DNA from 4 places in the Bacillus sp. JJ1609 genome. Region 1 is predicted to be linked to each of the others. Evidence: riboswitches for the same ligand, from Rfam matches in the RefSeq annotation. Region 1 holds a riboswitch; each other region holds the start of a gene.
The links. Region 1 has a riboswitch for thiamine pyrophosphate ahead of tenA (thiaminase II). Riboswitches for the same ligand answer to the same signal wherever they lie in the genome.

Region 1 (4,185 bases):
TTTCCAGCGCGCGATGCAGCTTGAGCCCGGCGAACCGATGATCATGTGCCAGCTGGCCATTGTGCAATCGGAGTTGGGGGAATACCAGCAGTCTAACCGTCTTTTGCACTTGATCCTCGAAGAACTTGATGAACACATGGCAGAATGCCATTATTTCTTAGCAAATAACTACGCTCATATGGGCTTATTTAGGGATGCGTTCAGGCATGCGAACCTTTACTTAGAATTGAATGAAGATGGGGAGTTTGCGGAGGATGCCAATGACCTCCTTGAACTGCTCACGCTCGAAGCAGAGGAAATGGACGAAGACTTTTATGAAGAAGATGATTTGATCATCAAGCAGGAAGAGGCCAGGAACCATCTGGAATCTGGCGAATTTCCAAAAGCGATCGAGATTTTCCATGAGGTCATCGAAGAGTATCCGGAATACTGGTCTGCTTACAATAACCTGGCACTGGCGTATTTTTACCTGGGTGAAACCGTTAAGGCGAGGGAAATCCTTAATGATGTATTGGAGCAAAACCCTGGTAACCTGCACGCCTTGTGCAATGCACTAGTATTTGCCCATTATCAGAACCAGACCGAGGAAGTCCAGAATCTAAGGGATTCTTTGGGGAAAATCCATCCAATCCACGTTGAACATCAGTTCAAGCTTGGTGCCACATTTGCGCTTGTTGGTGAATACGAACTGGCTTACAGATGGCTGAAGAAGCTGCAGAAAACAGGATTTGAAGGAGATGGCGCTTTCTATTACTGGCTGGCGCACGCATCCTATTTTACCGGCAGGGAGCATTCCGCAAGAGTGATCTGGAAAAAGGTTCTCGAATACTCTCCTGAAAAAGAGGGGATGGAACCTTGGTCAGAAAACCCAGGCGGTAAATTCGAGTCACAGGTGGCTGCGATCCTCCATCAGCTGAACAGTGATTATCCTGAAGAACGATTATTCGCCCTCTTCCTGACATCTGTTTCTTCAAAAAAGAAAGAGATACTCGCTGCTGAAAAGTCGACGGATAAAATGACGGAAGTCGAGAAATCGTACCTCGCATACGTCGCTTCAGGCAAGTTGAACGATCAGAAGGAAGAAGTCAAAGGCGCGCATGAAACGGCTAAGCTATTGTATGATCACCATCAGCCAATCGGAAAAAACGAAGCTGGTGTTTATATCATGTGGTTTTCAGTATTTGAGCAGGCAGTAGAAGCTGGCTATGATTTTAAAAATAAGAAAGCATGGGCAGCCGCTGTGGATTATCTCTGGGATAAGCTAAGAAATATCAAGACTTCAAAACAGGCAGTCGCAAGTAAATACGGACTGTCCGTTTCAACACTTTCAAAATATATAAATTTAGCGAACGAATTTCTTCATGAAGAAGACAGCATTTAATGTAAGAGGAGAACCCTTCTGCTTGGCAGAATGTGGTTAGTCATTTTGAAGAAAAGTGTCATGCCCAAAAGCGGGTATGACACTTTTTTGATTTATTTGAGGATAAAATACCCGCAGCTTACTTTGAAATGGCATTTAATTTATTAACAGTCCAGCCTTCCAGCGTGAATGCCATTTCCCAGAATTGCAGCTCGTAATGGCAGCTGATCAAAAAGTGCTGCTTCATCTTTTCTTTTTCCTTCTCTGAAGCATTTTCTGCAAGTGCATCAAGAAGGTTGATCTGCTCGTTCACAAGCTTGCTGAACCAATCGCTTCCATAAGCAGCGATCCATTCTTGGTAGACTGGCGTTTCAGGAGTAGCATCCTTCAGCAGTTCCCCAATCTCGTGGTATATCCAGTAGCAGGGAAGGATGGCGGCAATGATTTCCCCCAGGCTTCCCGAAGCAGCGACTCGATAAAGATGTGAGGTATAGGCATAGGCAGTCGGGGCTGGCTCGAAGCTTTTCAAGTCCTCCTTCGTGACCCCGAGCTGTCCCATAAAGCTTTCATGTAAACCAAGCTCGGCCTGATATGTACCCTGGGCATGGACAGCCATTTTTGCAGTTATGGATAGATCCTCAGCTCTCGATGCCCCAATTGCTTGGATACGGGCAAAATGGGAGAGGTAATAGGAGTCCTGCAAAATATAATATCTAAAGCTTTCAAGTGGTAAAGTCCCCCTGGCGATTCCTTGGACGAATGGGTGGTTAAAATTCGCTTCCCAAATCTGATTTGCTTCTTGGCGGATCAATTGTGTAAAAGTAGACATAAAAGACCTCCTAGTTTATAAAAATTCAACATCCTGCCGGCGAAGGATGCTTTTTTCCAATAAAAAAACCACTTTCTGCAGGCAGAAAGTGGTTGTATTGGCAGCAAAGTGAAACAAAAAAAGCTCCAGATACTCCACTTCCCTACGCTGGTATGATCCAGATCAGGTTCGAAGGGTCTTAAAGTTTCACTTTAATCTCAGCCTTAACAAAAGGCTCCCCTAGCAGATGAATTTTGCATATTTAATTATTAATCTGTAAAACAGCATAACACCCTTCAGAAAATTGTCAAACGATAAAGCTGGTTAGAAAAAACGTTCTCAAGGAAATCTTTCACCTATTTAATCCTATTTTTTAAACTTCAAATCATTATTGTCAATTCCGTGAACAGCCAATTTTTCTAAGCATATTTTTGGACTATATTCCTCTTGTTTTATAGGATATGTTTAGGCAGGAAATACTATTTTCGAATGAAAACTGAAGTTAATGCGGATTTTGATTTTAAAGGAGTTGTACACCATGTCAGAAGAGAAAATTTATGATGTCATCATTATCGGTGCTGGCCCAGCAGGCATGACGGCTGCCGTTTATACATCGCGTGCGAATTTATCTACATTGATGCTTGAACGCGGCGTTCCTGGCGGACAGATGGCCAATACGGAAGAAGTTGAAAACTACCCTGGATTTGACCACATTCTTGGACCTGAACTTTCAACTAAAATGTTTGACCATGCTAAAAAATTCGGTGCTGAGTATGCTTATGGTGATGTAAAAGAAGTCATCGACGGCAAAGAATACAAAACGATCAAAGCTGGCAGCAAAGAATATAAGGCACGCTCAATCATCATTTCTGCAGGTGCAGAATATAAAAAGATCGGTGTTCCTGGCGAGCAGGAATTGGGCGGACGCGGTGTTTCTTACTGTGCTGTATGTGATGGAGCATTCTTTAAAAATAAGGAACTTCTTGTTGTCGGCGGCGGCGACTCTGCTGTTGAAGAAGGCGTTTATTTAACACGTTTCGCTTCAAAAGTGACAATCGTTCACCGACGCGACGAGCTTCGCGCGCAAAAAATCCTTCAGGATCGCGCATTTGCTAATGAAAAAATCGACTTCATCTGGAACCATACTGTTAAGCAAATCAACGATAAAGACGGCAAGGTTGGCAGCGTAACGCTTGTTTCAACTAAAGATGGGGAAGAAATGGAATTCCCTGCTGACGGTGTATTCATCTACATCGGAATGGTTCCTTTAACAAAGCCATTCGAAAGTCTTGGAATCACAAACAGCAGCGGATATATCGAAACGAACGAGCTTATGGAAACGAAAGTTCCAGGCATCTTCGCAGCTGGCGATATCCGTGAAAAAACACTTCGCCAAATCGTAACAGCTACTGGCGACGGCAGTATCGCAGCACAAAACGCACAGCATTATGTAGAAGAATTGTTTGAAGAATTAAAAGCGAACGCTTAATTAAGCTACTCTTAAAAAATACCCCACAGGAATTTTGCCTGTGGGGCATTTCGTTTTGTGTGGAATAAAAATACATTTCAACTTATAAAAATTTCCTTTTAACTGGTAAAAAAAGTTCATCGCGGTATAAATTAACAAAACGTAATTATATATTAATTCTTCTGTAACAGTAGTGAAATAATCATGGGGTATTATAAGAGTAGAAATTGACCCCCTTTTAAAAATATAATCCTTTGACGGCACAGGTTATCCTGTGCTCCTTTTTTTGCAAAAAATTAATACAGACCTTCAGGCAAAGGTATAACACCCCGAATTTTCATCAAGAGATCCTGCATATTGGGTTTTACGACTTCAGCTTTATTCAAAAAGTTCCTCAACGTTTTACTTGGATAAAAAGTAAAATTTCCAGCTAAAAAAATTCATTAACAGAAATATCATTTTTGTATTCATTGTGGCGAAAATCTAAAAATAGTATAATGGAAAGAATAAAAGTTCGGCCATTTTAGCTAGGCCACTTATTTTATGTCT
Region 2 (4,185 bases), on a different contig from region 1:
TGTCACCATTTCAGCGAGCTCATCGCAGCCTTTGCCAGTCCTTGCCACTACTGGAGCTACTGTCACACCCAGTGCTTCAGAAAGTTTATCAATATCAATTTTTATGCCGCGGTTTTTAGCGACATCCAGCATATTCAACCCAATAATGACAGGAGCGCCATATTCCATAAGCTGGAGGGTTAGGTGGAGATTTCGTCTTAACTGAGAAGCATCAAGGATATTAAGCAATTTTTGAATCGGCTCGTTCAGAAAAAAATTCGTGACGACTCCTTCATCCTTCGAGAGTGGATTAAGTGTGTAGACACCTGGAAGATCAATCAGCTGATCTTTGCTATTTTTAAATATACCTATTTTTTTCTCAACGGTTACACCGCTCCAATTGCCAACATATTCATATGAACCTGTTAAATTATTAAATAGTGAAGTTTTGCCTGTATTGGGATTCCCAATGAGCGCAATGTTCATCATACTCGCTCCACTTCGATTCTATGTGCTTCTTTCCTGCGGATTCCGATGCATTGGCCGCAGGACTCGACCATCACTGGACCGCCAAAGGGAAGGATGCACTTCACGCATACTTCAGCACCCTCCGCAATTCCTAAATCCAGTAATCTTCTCCTGACAAATTTGTCAGCACCAGCAATATTCAAGATCCGGCCCTTTTCTCCAGCCTTAAGTTTTCCCAGCATCGCCATCACCTTTTTTTGTAGATTGAAAGTTTAATAATAATATAATTGAGAATGATTCTCTTTATTATTTAATTTTGTTCCAGTGGAATAATAAATAACATTTAATTGAGAATGATTATCTTTATTTAATCAATATGAAAGAATTACAACTGTGACATAAATCACAAATAGAAATTTAATTGATGTTTTTAATAAAATCTCCACATGATTGACAATATTTTTTAAAGCTGTTAAATTTCGTCCCAAAATGATTATATACCCTAATTGGTATATAAATAAATACAAAAAGAAGAGCTTTTCAGCTCTCCTCACTTTTTACATTGTTTTTTTACTTACATTTGCAAATTGAACCATTCTTGACGGTGCTGCGCTAATAACAAGAATGACGACAATCGCACTTAAAATCATGCTTGGGAGCATATAAGTGCCATTATAAATAAAGGAATATAGCCATGCTGACTGTCCTTCAGGTGCATAGCTTCCGAAGAAAATCCATCCGGAAAGAAAATGTGAAATAAAACGAAGCGCACTGCCAATAAAGGTACCTGCTATGACAAGAGCCATCCATTTTTTCTTGTTCCCCTCTTGCATGCTGGCTTTTACTTGGGATGCGAATATTCCTGCCAATCCCAACAAAGCAAAGGCAACGAGATAATCAAGTATTCCCTGTACCGGATGATAAATTTGTGACATTCCAAGAATAAATTGTAAAAGTCCAAATAAAAAGCCTGTAAGAACTCCACCCTTAACTCCCCAGCGGAATGCCATTAGGAAAACAGGTACCATCGCAATTGATACCGATCCGCCTTGTGGCCAAATCCTTGAAAATAAAAATCCTGAAAATAAATCCAGCAAATAAGCCAGAGCGGAAAATACTGCAACTTCCACTAAAAATAAAGTTTGTTTTTGTTTCATCATTGTTCCTCCTTCTTTTCAGAATGAGGTCCGTTTCCAACACGCCTTTTCTGCTTCAGAAACAAAAAAAGCAATCAGGGGATCGATATAGGATTCCCATGATTGCTTTCCTATCGCATCCACATTCCTACGCTAGCATTAACTAACAGGTTCAAAGGGTAAGAACTCGGGCGCTCACTCTCAGCTGCAATTTGCAGCTCCCCTTGTGGTCATATTTAATTTCTCACCTATGAATATACTATTTCTCATTGTTAATAACAAGTAAAATCTTTTTATTAAAGGCTCTGTTAAACTTGTCTGTTGATTTCCGCTCCTGGCACTCGCTTTCCGCGGAAGAAGTATGAAAAAGCTCAAGAGCCAGCTTTTTCAAGGACAAATTCTTCTAGGGGCGTCAGGTGAGCCTCCTCGTCGCTTTGCTCCTGCGGGGTTAAATGGTCCTTCTGACGGATCATTTCAACCTAGGTCTCACCTTGGCCGCTGATCCCGCAGGAGTCGAGTGCCCTCCGCTCCAATCAACAGGTGCTTATAATTAACATTGAACTACAACAGAGCCTTAGTAAAATTCAGTTAAACCAGGTAAATTAGCGCGGTAATGTCGAATATCTATATAGACAAAAATTCCTTTCATATGATAAAAAACTCGGTCTTTTGTCACATTTTTGCCTGTTCGACGCGTTTCTCCGCATCTTCTTATTATTCGACAAAGGGATTTACGATTTTTCAACGAATGTTTTAGAAACGGAAAAGTTAAACTGGGGGACTTAAAAAAATGCTGCCAATAACACAAAACCGATTGCTTAGCTTCCTGACTAGTGAAAAAGAAAATCTGATTGCCGAATGGAATGAAAATTTAATCGTATCTGAAGACGATCCATATAAACAAAAAATAAATAAGAATGCCGAAGATATGTACGCAATTATCATCGCGGTCTTTACAAAAACGAATGAAGAGCTTGATGAACATCTTCAAAAAATAGCCTTTACCGTAGGAGAGGAACGAGTACGCTCTGATATCAATATTGGAGATTTTGTATATAACGTGAACTCCGGGCGTTCTGTCATTTACAAGCATTTGCACAAACTGAATGTGGAATGGGAGGAACTTCAAGGCACTATTAATAGAATCAACTACTGTTTTGATACTTTTCTTTATTACGCAGTATCCTATTATAATGAACAAAAAAATAAAATCATCGAGGAAAAAAACGAATTCATTGATTCAACACATAAGGACAGATTGACCTTGCTTGGACAAATGACCTCGAGTTTTATTCATGAATTCCGAAACCCATTAACTTCGATTCAGGGATTTATCCAGCTTTTAAAATCAGACCATCCCGAAATGAAGTATCTGGATATTATCTCCAGTGAATTAGAACAATTGAATTTCCGCATTTCCCAATTTCTACTTTTATCGAAAAAAGAACTGATTGGTAAAGAGAAAAATCTATTCTCCTTGAACAAGATGATCGATGAAGTATTAAATTTCCTTTATCCAAGCATCTTAGATACAAATGTCAGGATTGTAAAGAATGTCGCAGATGACATGGAATTATTCGGTTATGCGGATGAAATCAGACAGGTACTCATCAACATTATCTTTAACGCCATTGATGTTTTAAGCCAATACCGTGAGGATCCAAAGATTGAAATCAAGGGATTTTTTGTGAATGACACTCATATAAAATTAGAGATTGCCAATAACGGGCCTGTAATTCCTGACAATTTACTGAAGACGATATTCGAACCTTTTGTAACAACAAAAACCCTTGGAACCGGCTTGGGTCTTTTCGTCTGCAGGGAAATTATTGAAAAGCATAAAGGGATTCTTGCATGTTCATCAGAACCTGAAAAAACATCATTTATTATTTTGCTGCCACTCACCGGTAATGAAAGCTAATAATCTTATAAAAGCATAAATGAAAGTGAAGTGTGACTTCTGCTAAAGAGGTTCCAAACAAAAATAACCTTGATCACAACCTCAATAAAAGCCCGTCCTTTATAAAAAAGGAACGGGCTTTTTAGGTCATCGTATTATTCTGTATATTCTAATGAACGTTTTTCATTCATCCTTTTCACTCTAAGTTTTTCACTCTTTACTGCATGCTTCTTTTCTGATTCAGCCACAATGACTGCACATGCTGCGTCACCTGTAATGTTGACAGCTGTACGCGCCATATCAAGCAGACGGTCAATACCGAGAATCAACCCAATACCCTCAACAGGCAATCCGACAGACTGCAGAACCATTGCAAGCATGATCAACCCTACTCCTGGGACACCCGCAGTACCAATGCTTGCAAGGACCGCTGTTATTACAACTGTTCCAAGTTCAGCAAGTGTTAGGTCTACTCCATACACCTGAGCAATAAAGATTGTTGCAACCCCCTGCATGATTGCCGTGCCATCCATATTAATCGTCGCACCCAACGGCTGTACGAAACTGCTGACTGATTCTGGAACACGAAGATTCTTTTGAGCCGTTTCCATCGAAACTGGCAAGGTAGCATTACTGCTTGAGGTACTGAAAGCTACACCCATTGCTGGAGAGAAACCTTTGAAGAACCAGAAAGGGTTTTTA
Region 3 (4,185 bases), on a different contig from region 1:
GGCTTTCGAAATGTTTACGAGCTTAATTTTTGCTTTCATCACTTTTCTCCTTCAGGCAGCCATTTAATCATCATCTTTTCAATTAACATGATGATACTGTAGAACAGCATGCTAAAAAATATGATGATGAAAATCGCAATAAACACACGATCTGTTCGAAACGCAGATGACGATAAGGTCATGAATACACCAATTCCTTTTTCCGCTCCGAGCCATTCAGAAATAACGGCTCCCATTACACTGTAAGTAGCCGCGATTTTCAAACCTGAAAAAAGTGGCGGAAGTGCATTTGGAAGCTCTACCTTCGTGAAGGTTTGAAATGCAGAAGCACCTGACATTCTCATATAATGCTTAAGATCTGCAGGGACATTCTTAAACCCATCTAACGAAGCAACCGTAACTGGGAAAAAACAAACTAAAATAATGATAATCAATTTCGGCATAAAACCAAATCCAAACCAAATCACTAATAATGGAGCCAATACGATTATTGGTACATTCTGCGATAATATTAATAAGGGGTAAATTGCGTTCCGCAACGAAGGAACTAAGTGCAGCATTACCGCAATCAGGAAACCAATCACTGACCCGAGCAAAAGCCCGGCGATTGACAATTGCAATGTTGCCGCGATATCGGGTAAAAATAATGAATAACTCGCCATGGCTTCTTCAACTATGACCGAGGGGGCGGGTAATAGCCATTCAGGGATGCTGTTAAATCGGGTAATCCCTTCCCAAAACAAGAAGAAAAGGAGGAGAACCAAAAATGGTCTCCAACCCTTATTCCAGATTGATTTCATTAGCGGTACTTCTCCGTCAGTGTATTCATTGTAATTCCAGTTGGCTGATACAGGATTTTCACCTGTGAGATCACATTAGGTGAGCCTAATCCCACCATTTTTTTATTCATCTCCGCAATCACCGACAACAGTGTTTCAAGCTCACCTTCCATTGTCGTTTCCAGAGGATGGACTTCATATATCACTCCAGGTTGATCAATAATACTAATTGCCTCATCTACTAAACGAATAACTTCCTCTGTTGAAGAAGCCTTTGGGATAATTTGTACACTTACAAGTGCATTCGCCATTGTTCATTTCCTCCCTATTCTGGTAAAAACTCATTTGTATAGGCTTTTTCAGCATCCAATTCCTTTTCCAGAAGACCATTTTCAAACATCCATTCACTGTAATTCTTCCAAACCTCCAGCTTTTGTTCACCCCAGTGATCAGCATCATCTTGATACTTTGGAGATAGCCATTCCTGGCTTTTCTTAACCAGATCTTCGTCCAGATCAGGTACGGCCTTGATCAGGATATCAGCACTTTCAGATGGATGATCAATCGCGAATTGATATCCTTCAGTGAGCGCTGCCATGAATGCCTTAATGGTTTTCGGGTCATTCTCAATCATCTTTTCATTTGTGCTGATGACCGGTGTATAATAATCAAGCTTCTTCGAGTAATCTGTTAAATACACCATATTGATTGGTTCATTTCTTAGCTCTGCTTCTACACCTGTCCACCCATAATAAATCCAGGCAAAATCAATATCCCTTTTTACCGCTGTGAAAAAGTCTGAATCGCCCATATTAACAATTTTCACTTTTTCTATATCAGCATTTTCCTGTTTCATTATCGAGTTGATCACTTCTTTTTCAATGGGTGAACCCCAGCCTCCATACGTTTTGCCAGCAAAGTCCTTTGGTGAAACTATGTTTTTGGCTTTCGGAGAAGCAAAGCCTGAAGTGTTATGCTGAATAACAGCTGCCAGCGATACTAGAGGAATTCCCTGTATCCTTGCCTGGGTAATCCCCTCCTGATAACTTACACCAAACTCAGCCTTCCCTGATGCAACCAGCTGGTCAGCTCCCGCTTCACCAGGTAAAAGAATATCTACATCCAATCCATGCTTTTTGAAGTATCCTTTTTCCTTTGCTACGTAGATTCCTGTATGATTCGTATTTGGAGTCCAGTCAAGCACAATGGATACCTTTTTCAGTGAGCCCTTTTCCTTGGCTGTCGGTTCACTCGATGAACAGCCGGCAAGACTCCAGATTAATAAAAACCCAGAAAACAAAATTAATAGCTTCTTCACGATTCTCCCTCTTCCCGTTTTTACTTGACAATGAAGTTGGAAAAGAAGGCTTTAATGAAACAGAAAAATGCGCTCGGGGAATCCCAAGCGCATGAAAAAATCCATAATAAACGAAAAAACGTCTATCAGAAGATGTTCCCTACGCTGGTACTAACCAGATCAGGTTAAAAGGGTCAGCATCTTTGGACACTTTCTCAGCCGGCACCACCGGCTCCCCTACATTTCCAATTCTCCAATTGTCAATTCTACTATATATAAAGTTTTTTGATTCGTCTAGGAAAATAAAAATAGCTTATTTAGAATTCCACAAGAATTCCTCAACCAAGATAGTATTTTAAAAATCAACCCAAAATTTGAAGGGATTGAATAGCCAATTATCTGCTTCCCACATTTCAGAATAGATGAAAATTCCTATGTAAAAAAAAGCGTGAATCCCATTTCGAGGAATTCACGCTTCTCATAAAAGTATGATTCCTACTGGGTTCGAACCAGCGACCTCTACCCTGTCAAGGTAGCGCTCTCCCAGCTGAGCTAAGGAATCGTTATTCTGTTTGTCCTTATTAGCGAGGACATTTATTAATATATAATGTTATGATTCTAATGTCAATATAATTTTCCAAATCAGACATATAGTACGATTATCGTTTCTCATAAAGCTCGATGACGGTTCCAGCTGATTTTAGTCGATAAAAAACCGAACTAAACTTTTTCATTCTTAAAAAGGCCGCGCCCGATGAAGTTCGCTGTCACTGGCTGCTTCCCAATCTCCCTTGCCCATACTGAAATTTGCCCGATGTGGTGTATTTCATGTGCAAGAGTATGTCTCATAATCTCACCCCAGGTGAAGGTAACGCTGCTGCCATCTGACTGTGGAAGCTGTAAGATTCGGTTTTCCATCTCATCATTCCAGGCAAGAACGAACTCTTTTACCTCGGCTTTAAATTTGGCATCCAATCCCTTCACCTTATCCAAGGTATTATAAAGCTCAAAGTTCTCCTGGAAATCATCTTTTCCCTGAAGCAAGCGAATCCAGCTCCATTCCACGTCAATAATATGAAAAAGGGTCTGTAATATACCTCCCACTCCTCCTGTCCGGGAAGCGTGCAGCTCTTCCTCATTAACTCCTTCACACCACTTATACCAATCATCCCGGACTGCCCAATTGTAGTGAAACATCATTTTCATTCAGCATCCCCCTCTAAATCTCCCTTATTGCTTTGATTACACTATTAATATATTCATCCTCATGCGGGACAAATTGATCTTTTACTACCTTCAATACCAGAGGCTGCTTTTGTCCATCGCGGTTTAGTGTAAAACCCTCTGCCTCCAATTCCATCACTTCTCCAAACCAGAGCTTTTCAAAAAGATCCAGACTGGTCCTTATTATTCCTGAGACTTCCTCTTTTTGCAGGCTGTATTTCTCGTAAGGGACATGTTTGTTATACACATACACATGGCACATTTCTTTATCGATAAAATTTGAACTAACGAGTGAAGCCTTGATTGTACCCACGGAAAATAATTCTTCCATTTCAATGTCTATTCCCAGCTCTTCCTTAACCTCTCTTAAACCATCAAAAGCATCTTCATTTGCTAAAAGATGGCCAGCAGCAGTGATATCCAATAGATTTGGATAATCCTTTTTAACAGAACTACGGATTTGGAAATAAATAATGTCCTCTCCAGCTATCCTCTCAGTAAACCAGCAGTGAAAGGTCTCATGCCAATGTCCTTCTATATGTACTATAGACCTTGGTGCAGTGCCTATTTCCTTACCTTGCTCATCAAATATTCTCAGCAATTCAGTTTCCATAATCCATACCTCCATTTTATAAAAATTATACCATTTTTCCCTGAAAATAAAACGAACATTAGTTCCTATTTTATTGAATAAAGAACGAATGTTCGGGTATAATGTAAATATAAATACTAAGGGGTGAAAACATGAATCGTCTGCTTACAAAGTCACTTAGTGACAATCAGCCAGTTGAAATGATATACCTGGCGGCGAACAACGAAATTACGCATCGTAAAATCATTGTGAAAGAACTGCATGGAAGCTATTTCAAAGCGTTTTGTTTCCTT
Region 4 (4,185 bases), on a different contig from region 1:
AATGAATTCCTTCGCCACAGATACCGCTTCATACACAGCAGCTCCCTTCGCAAGCTGGGCGGCAATCGCTGCTGAAAACGTGCAGCCGGTTCCGTGAGTGTTTCTTGTATTCATTCTTGGTCTCGAAAATATTTCAAATTCTGTGCCGTCAAAAAGCAAGTCAACAGATTCTTTCGGATTATCATCATGACCGCCTTTAATGACCACATATTTTGCTCCGTTTGCATGAATCCTTCTGGCAGCTTCCTTTTTGTCATCGATGATTTTAATCGACATACCTGTCAGGACTTCTGCCTCCGGAATATTAGGGGTAACCACTAAGCAAACAGGCAGCAGATACTTTTTCATTGCCGATACAGCTTCCTGCTGAAGAAGAGGTGCTCCGCCCTTCGCAATCATCACTGGATCGACAACGACCTTATCCCAGCGGAATTGCTTTATTTTTCCAGAGACAGCTTCAATAATTTCGGCATTGAAAAGCATCCCAGTTTTCAATGCATCAACGCCAATGTCTTCCCCTACTGATTGAATCTGTTTTGCGACAGCTTCTGGCTCCATCGGGTAAACGCCCTGGACGCCAAGAGTGTTCTGGGCTGTTACTGCTGTCAGCGCAGACATGCCAAATACCTTCAGTTCCTGAAATGTTTTCAGATCAGCCTGTATGCCTGCCCCGCCGCCGCTATCAGATCCTGCGATTGTCAGAGCTTTAAACATTTTCTTTTGTCCCCCTTTTGGTAAAAGAACTATAGTTTAGGATGTCATCTTCGTTTACTTTGTACAGTTGATCTAGAAACTCTACTTGGAAGCTGCCAGTTCCCTTTTCTGCAGATTTTTCTGCTGCTCTTTCTGCTGCTACCCCATAGATGACAATTGCTGCAGCTGCTGCAGTGAGCGGGTTTTTTTCGACTGCCGCAATCGCGCCAATGACTGAAGTTAGCAGGCAGCCAGTACCGGTTACCTTTGTAAGGATCGGATGTCCGTTATGGACAATGAATGTCAGCTTTCCGTCGGTGATGATGTCATCTTTTCCAGTTAGCGCAACGACTGTATTCAATTTTTTCGCGGCAGAAACAGCAAGCTCGATGACATCCCCAACTGCCTCGCCAGCGTCCACGCCGTGAATATCCCATTTTTCACCGGCCACATTTGCGATCTCGGCTGCATTTCCTCTGATAATCGAAATCTCCAATTCTTCCATAAGCTTCAAAGCAGTTTCAGTACGATAAGCCGTGGCCCCTGCGCCGACCGGATCAAGAATGACAGGCACTCCATGCTCATTTGCTGCTTTTCCGGCAATCAGCATCGACTCAACCACTGTCGAATTCAAGGTTCCGATATTTAGCACAAGACTCCCTGCCATTGCGGCCATTTCGGCAACTTCTTCAGCAGCATAAGCCATGACTGGCGATGCCCCCAGCGCAAGCAAGCCATTGGCGGTGAAATTGGTGACAACGACATTCGTGATGTTATGAATCAGCGGTTTTTGGGTGCGTACCTTTTTTAGCAAACTAACGACCTCTGATTTTTCCATGACAATTCCTCCTTTTGATTACTGCGAACTAACCTCTAAGTGCAACGTAATTTAAAACTAGGGACTTCCTTTTAACTTCTTGTTCTTCTATTTCCAATTCTCTTAGTCCATGACAAGTCCGCCATCAACTACAAGGTTTTGCCCCGTAACCGCTCGCCCCCATGGAGATGCAAAAAATACAACTGCATTTGCAGCTTCAGCTGGGTCCGTTACTTTTCTAAGGGGGGTCGATGACTGGATCAACTGGAAAACCTCCTCAGAAGTAGCGGAGCTTGCGTCTGTTGTTTTTAGCAAACCGCCCGAAACCATATTGACGGTGATGCCATATTTGCCAAGATCATTCGCCATATTTCTGGTAAAACCAAGTAAGGCCGCTTTGCTCGTCGTATAGTCATGATAGGCGACAACAGGGTTCTGGAATAGGTTTGTGCCAATGTTTATGATTCTCCCAAACTGGCATGTTTTCATATCAGGAAGTCCGGACTGGATGGTATTCAACGCTCCTCTGATGGCACCTTCAAGCTGAGCATGGTAATCCTCCCAGCCGACGGAAAAGGCATCCTTATTCGTAACAGGGTCGAACTTGAAGCTGACTAGAGCGTTATTTACCACGGTGGTAATCGGTGTTCCAAAGTGCTCCTTTGCCTGCAAGAACATGTTTTGAACCTGTTCGGAATCCCTCACATCCGCCTGGACAGCTAGTGCGGCATCCCCAATTTGTTCGGCTAGCTGCCTTGCTTTTTCCTCGCTTTGAAAATAGTTGATTACGACTCTCGCGCCTTCTCTTGCAAAAGCCTTAACCGTTTCTGCACCCAATCCTCTGCTGCCGCCAGTTACTAGAACTACTTGATTTTTTAATTCCATTTTTTTAACCTCCTTAAAATAAGGCTTTGTTAAATTAGACTGTTGATATTTAACACAGCCAAAACATAAAAAAGCCAGATCCATAATAGGACCTGGCTTAAAAGCAATGTAAGGGAAAAAAACATCTCTCACTACTTTCCTACGCTGGTATTACCCAGATCAGGTCCAAAGGGTCAAAAAACTAATGTTTTCCTCTCAGCCCAACACAGGGCTCCCCTAGTAGTACAACGAATATTTAATTAATTTCATAGTAGCCTTAACATTTATATATGTAAAGGGATTTGATTTTATTATTTTTAAGAACAATTTTTATAACCCAATACAAATTGTGTTCAATCAGATATATGATAATATGAAAATATACTCAAGAATGGGAGATGAAGGGAATTGAAAAACGAGATTATTGAAAGATTTACTTCTTATGTAAAAGTAGATACGCAATCAAATGAAAACAGTGAAAGCTGCCCTTCGACTGAAGGCCAGTTAACGCTTGCCAATATGCTTGTGGAAGAATTGAAAACGATCGGCATGGAGGACGTCACGATTGACGAGAACGGTTATGTGATGGCCACGCTTCCTGCCACTACAGATAAAGATGTACCGACGATCGGCTTTCTTGCTCACGTTGATACAGCGACTGATTTTACTGGAAAGAACGTCAATCCACAGGTCATCGAAAATTTTAACGGCGATGCAATTGTCCTGAATAAAGAGCAGGATATAGTTCTATCACCTGAGGATTTCCCAGAGCTTCCGCAATATAAAGGGCACACATTGATCACTACGGATGGCACTACCCTTCTTGGAGCCGACAATAAAGCTGGCATTGCTGAAATCATGACTGCGATGGCTTATTTGATTAAGCATCCAGAAATTAAGCATGGCAAGATCAGGGTTGCTTTTACACCTGATGAAGAAATCGGCAGAGGACCTCATAAATTTGATGTAGCAGCGTTTAATGCTAAATTCGCTTATACGATCGATGGCGGCCCGCTTGGCGAACTGGAGTATGAAAGTTTTAATGCAGCAGGTGCGAAGCTAACGTTTAAAGGGAAGAATGTACACCCGGGTACAGCAAAAGGAAAAATGGTCAACTCCGCGAAACTCGCGATGGAATTCCACAGCATGCTGCCGGCAGAAGAAGCTCCAGAACATACGGAAGGATATGAAGGCTTCTTCCATTTAAGCTCCATTACTGGCGATGTTGAAGAAACGAAACTGCAATATATCATCCGCGACTTCCACAGTGACAGCTTTCAGGCTCGAAAGAATTTGTTCGAGAATATCGCTAGCGAACTGAAGGATAAGTACGGTGAAGGCCGCGTCCACCTGGAATTGAATGATCAGTACTATAATATGAAGGATAAAATCGAGCCAGTTAAGGAAATCGTCGACATTGCATACGAAGCGATGGAAAACCTCGGCATCAAGCCGATCGTGAAGCCAATCCGCGGCGGTACAGACGGCTCCCAGCTAAGTTATATGGGGCTGCCTACACCAAACATCTTCACAGGAGGCGAAAACTTCCACGGCCGATTCGAATACATCTCAGTCGACAACATGCTGAAATCCGTAGAAACAATCGTCGAAATAGCCAAACTATTCGAAGCCAAAGCATAACACTTTAACACACCACCGCGCCGGGGGTCAGACCCCCGGCACTTTAACGCATAACCGCACTGGGGGTCTGACCCCCAGTGCTTTAATGTGTTAAATCGGTCTGTGGTCTTAGGTGGATTTAATTCTGTGGGGCATTGGTGGGATTTGGTATCTGCGTTATCTTAGATATA

Region 2: linked by a shared signal. The riboswitch ahead of thiT (energy-coupled thiamine transporter ThiT) and the one ahead of tenA (thiaminase II) in region 1 are both predicted to bind thiamine pyrophosphate.
Region 3: linked by a shared signal. The riboswitch ahead of V7654_RS19070 (ABC transporter substrate-binding protein) and the one ahead of tenA (thiaminase II) in region 1 are both predicted to bind thiamine pyrophosphate.
Region 4: linked by a shared signal. The riboswitch ahead of V7654_RS19850 (3-oxoacyl-ACP reductase) and the one ahead of tenA (thiaminase II) in region 1 are both predicted to bind thiamine pyrophosphate.

Annotation. Positions count from the first base shown of each region.
Region 1 covers NZ_JBALSS010000005.1:83,167-87,351, forward strand. Annotated here, with positions in the region: gene V7654_RS04095 (tetratricopeptide repeat protein) at 1-1,381, shown strand, start outside; gene tenA (thiaminase II) at 1,500-2,189, opposite strand; TPP riboswitch at 2,312-2,420, opposite strand; gene trxB (thioredoxin-disulfide reductase) at 2,707-3,657, shown strand.
Region 2 covers NZ_JBALSS010000008.1:202,912-207,096, forward strand. Annotated here, with positions in the region: gene feoB (ferrous iron transport protein B) at 1-465, opposite strand, end outside; gene V7654_RS09750 (FeoA family protein) at 465-689, opposite strand; gene thiT (energy-coupled thiamine transporter ThiT) at 1,005-1,604, opposite strand; TPP riboswitch at 1,712-1,818, opposite strand; gene V7654_RS09760 (histidine kinase N-terminal domain-containing protein) at 2,374-3,504, shown strand; gene V7654_RS09765 (dicarboxylate/amino acid:cation symporter) at 3,639-4,185, opposite strand, start outside.
Region 3 covers NZ_JBALSS010000027.1:5,926-10,110, reverse strand. Annotated here, with positions in the region: gene V7654_RS19085 (ABC transporter ATP-binding protein) at 1-39, opposite strand, end outside; gene V7654_RS19080 (ABC transporter permease) at 39-800, opposite strand; gene V7654_RS19075 (thiamine-binding protein) at 800-1,090, opposite strand; gene V7654_RS19070 (ABC transporter substrate-binding protein) at 1,105-2,097, opposite strand; TPP riboswitch at 2,217-2,325, opposite strand; tRNA gene V7654_RS19065 (tRNA-Val) at 2,566-2,638, opposite strand; gene V7654_RS19060 (DinB family protein) at 2,797-3,282, opposite strand; gene V7654_RS19055 (NUDIX hydrolase) at 3,296-3,913, opposite strand; gene V7654_RS19050 (hypothetical protein) at 4,045-4,185, shown strand, end outside.
Region 4 covers NZ_JBALSS010000028.1:55,326-59,510, forward strand. Annotated here, with positions in the region: gene thiD (bifunctional hydroxymethylpyrimidine kinase/phosphomethylpyrimidine kinase) at 1-714, opposite strand, end outside; gene thiM (hydroxyethylthiazole kinase) at 707-1,531, opposite strand; gene V7654_RS19850 (3-oxoacyl-ACP reductase) at 1,634-2,395, opposite strand; TPP riboswitch at 2,515-2,623, opposite strand; gene pepT (peptidase T) at 2,783-4,015, shown strand.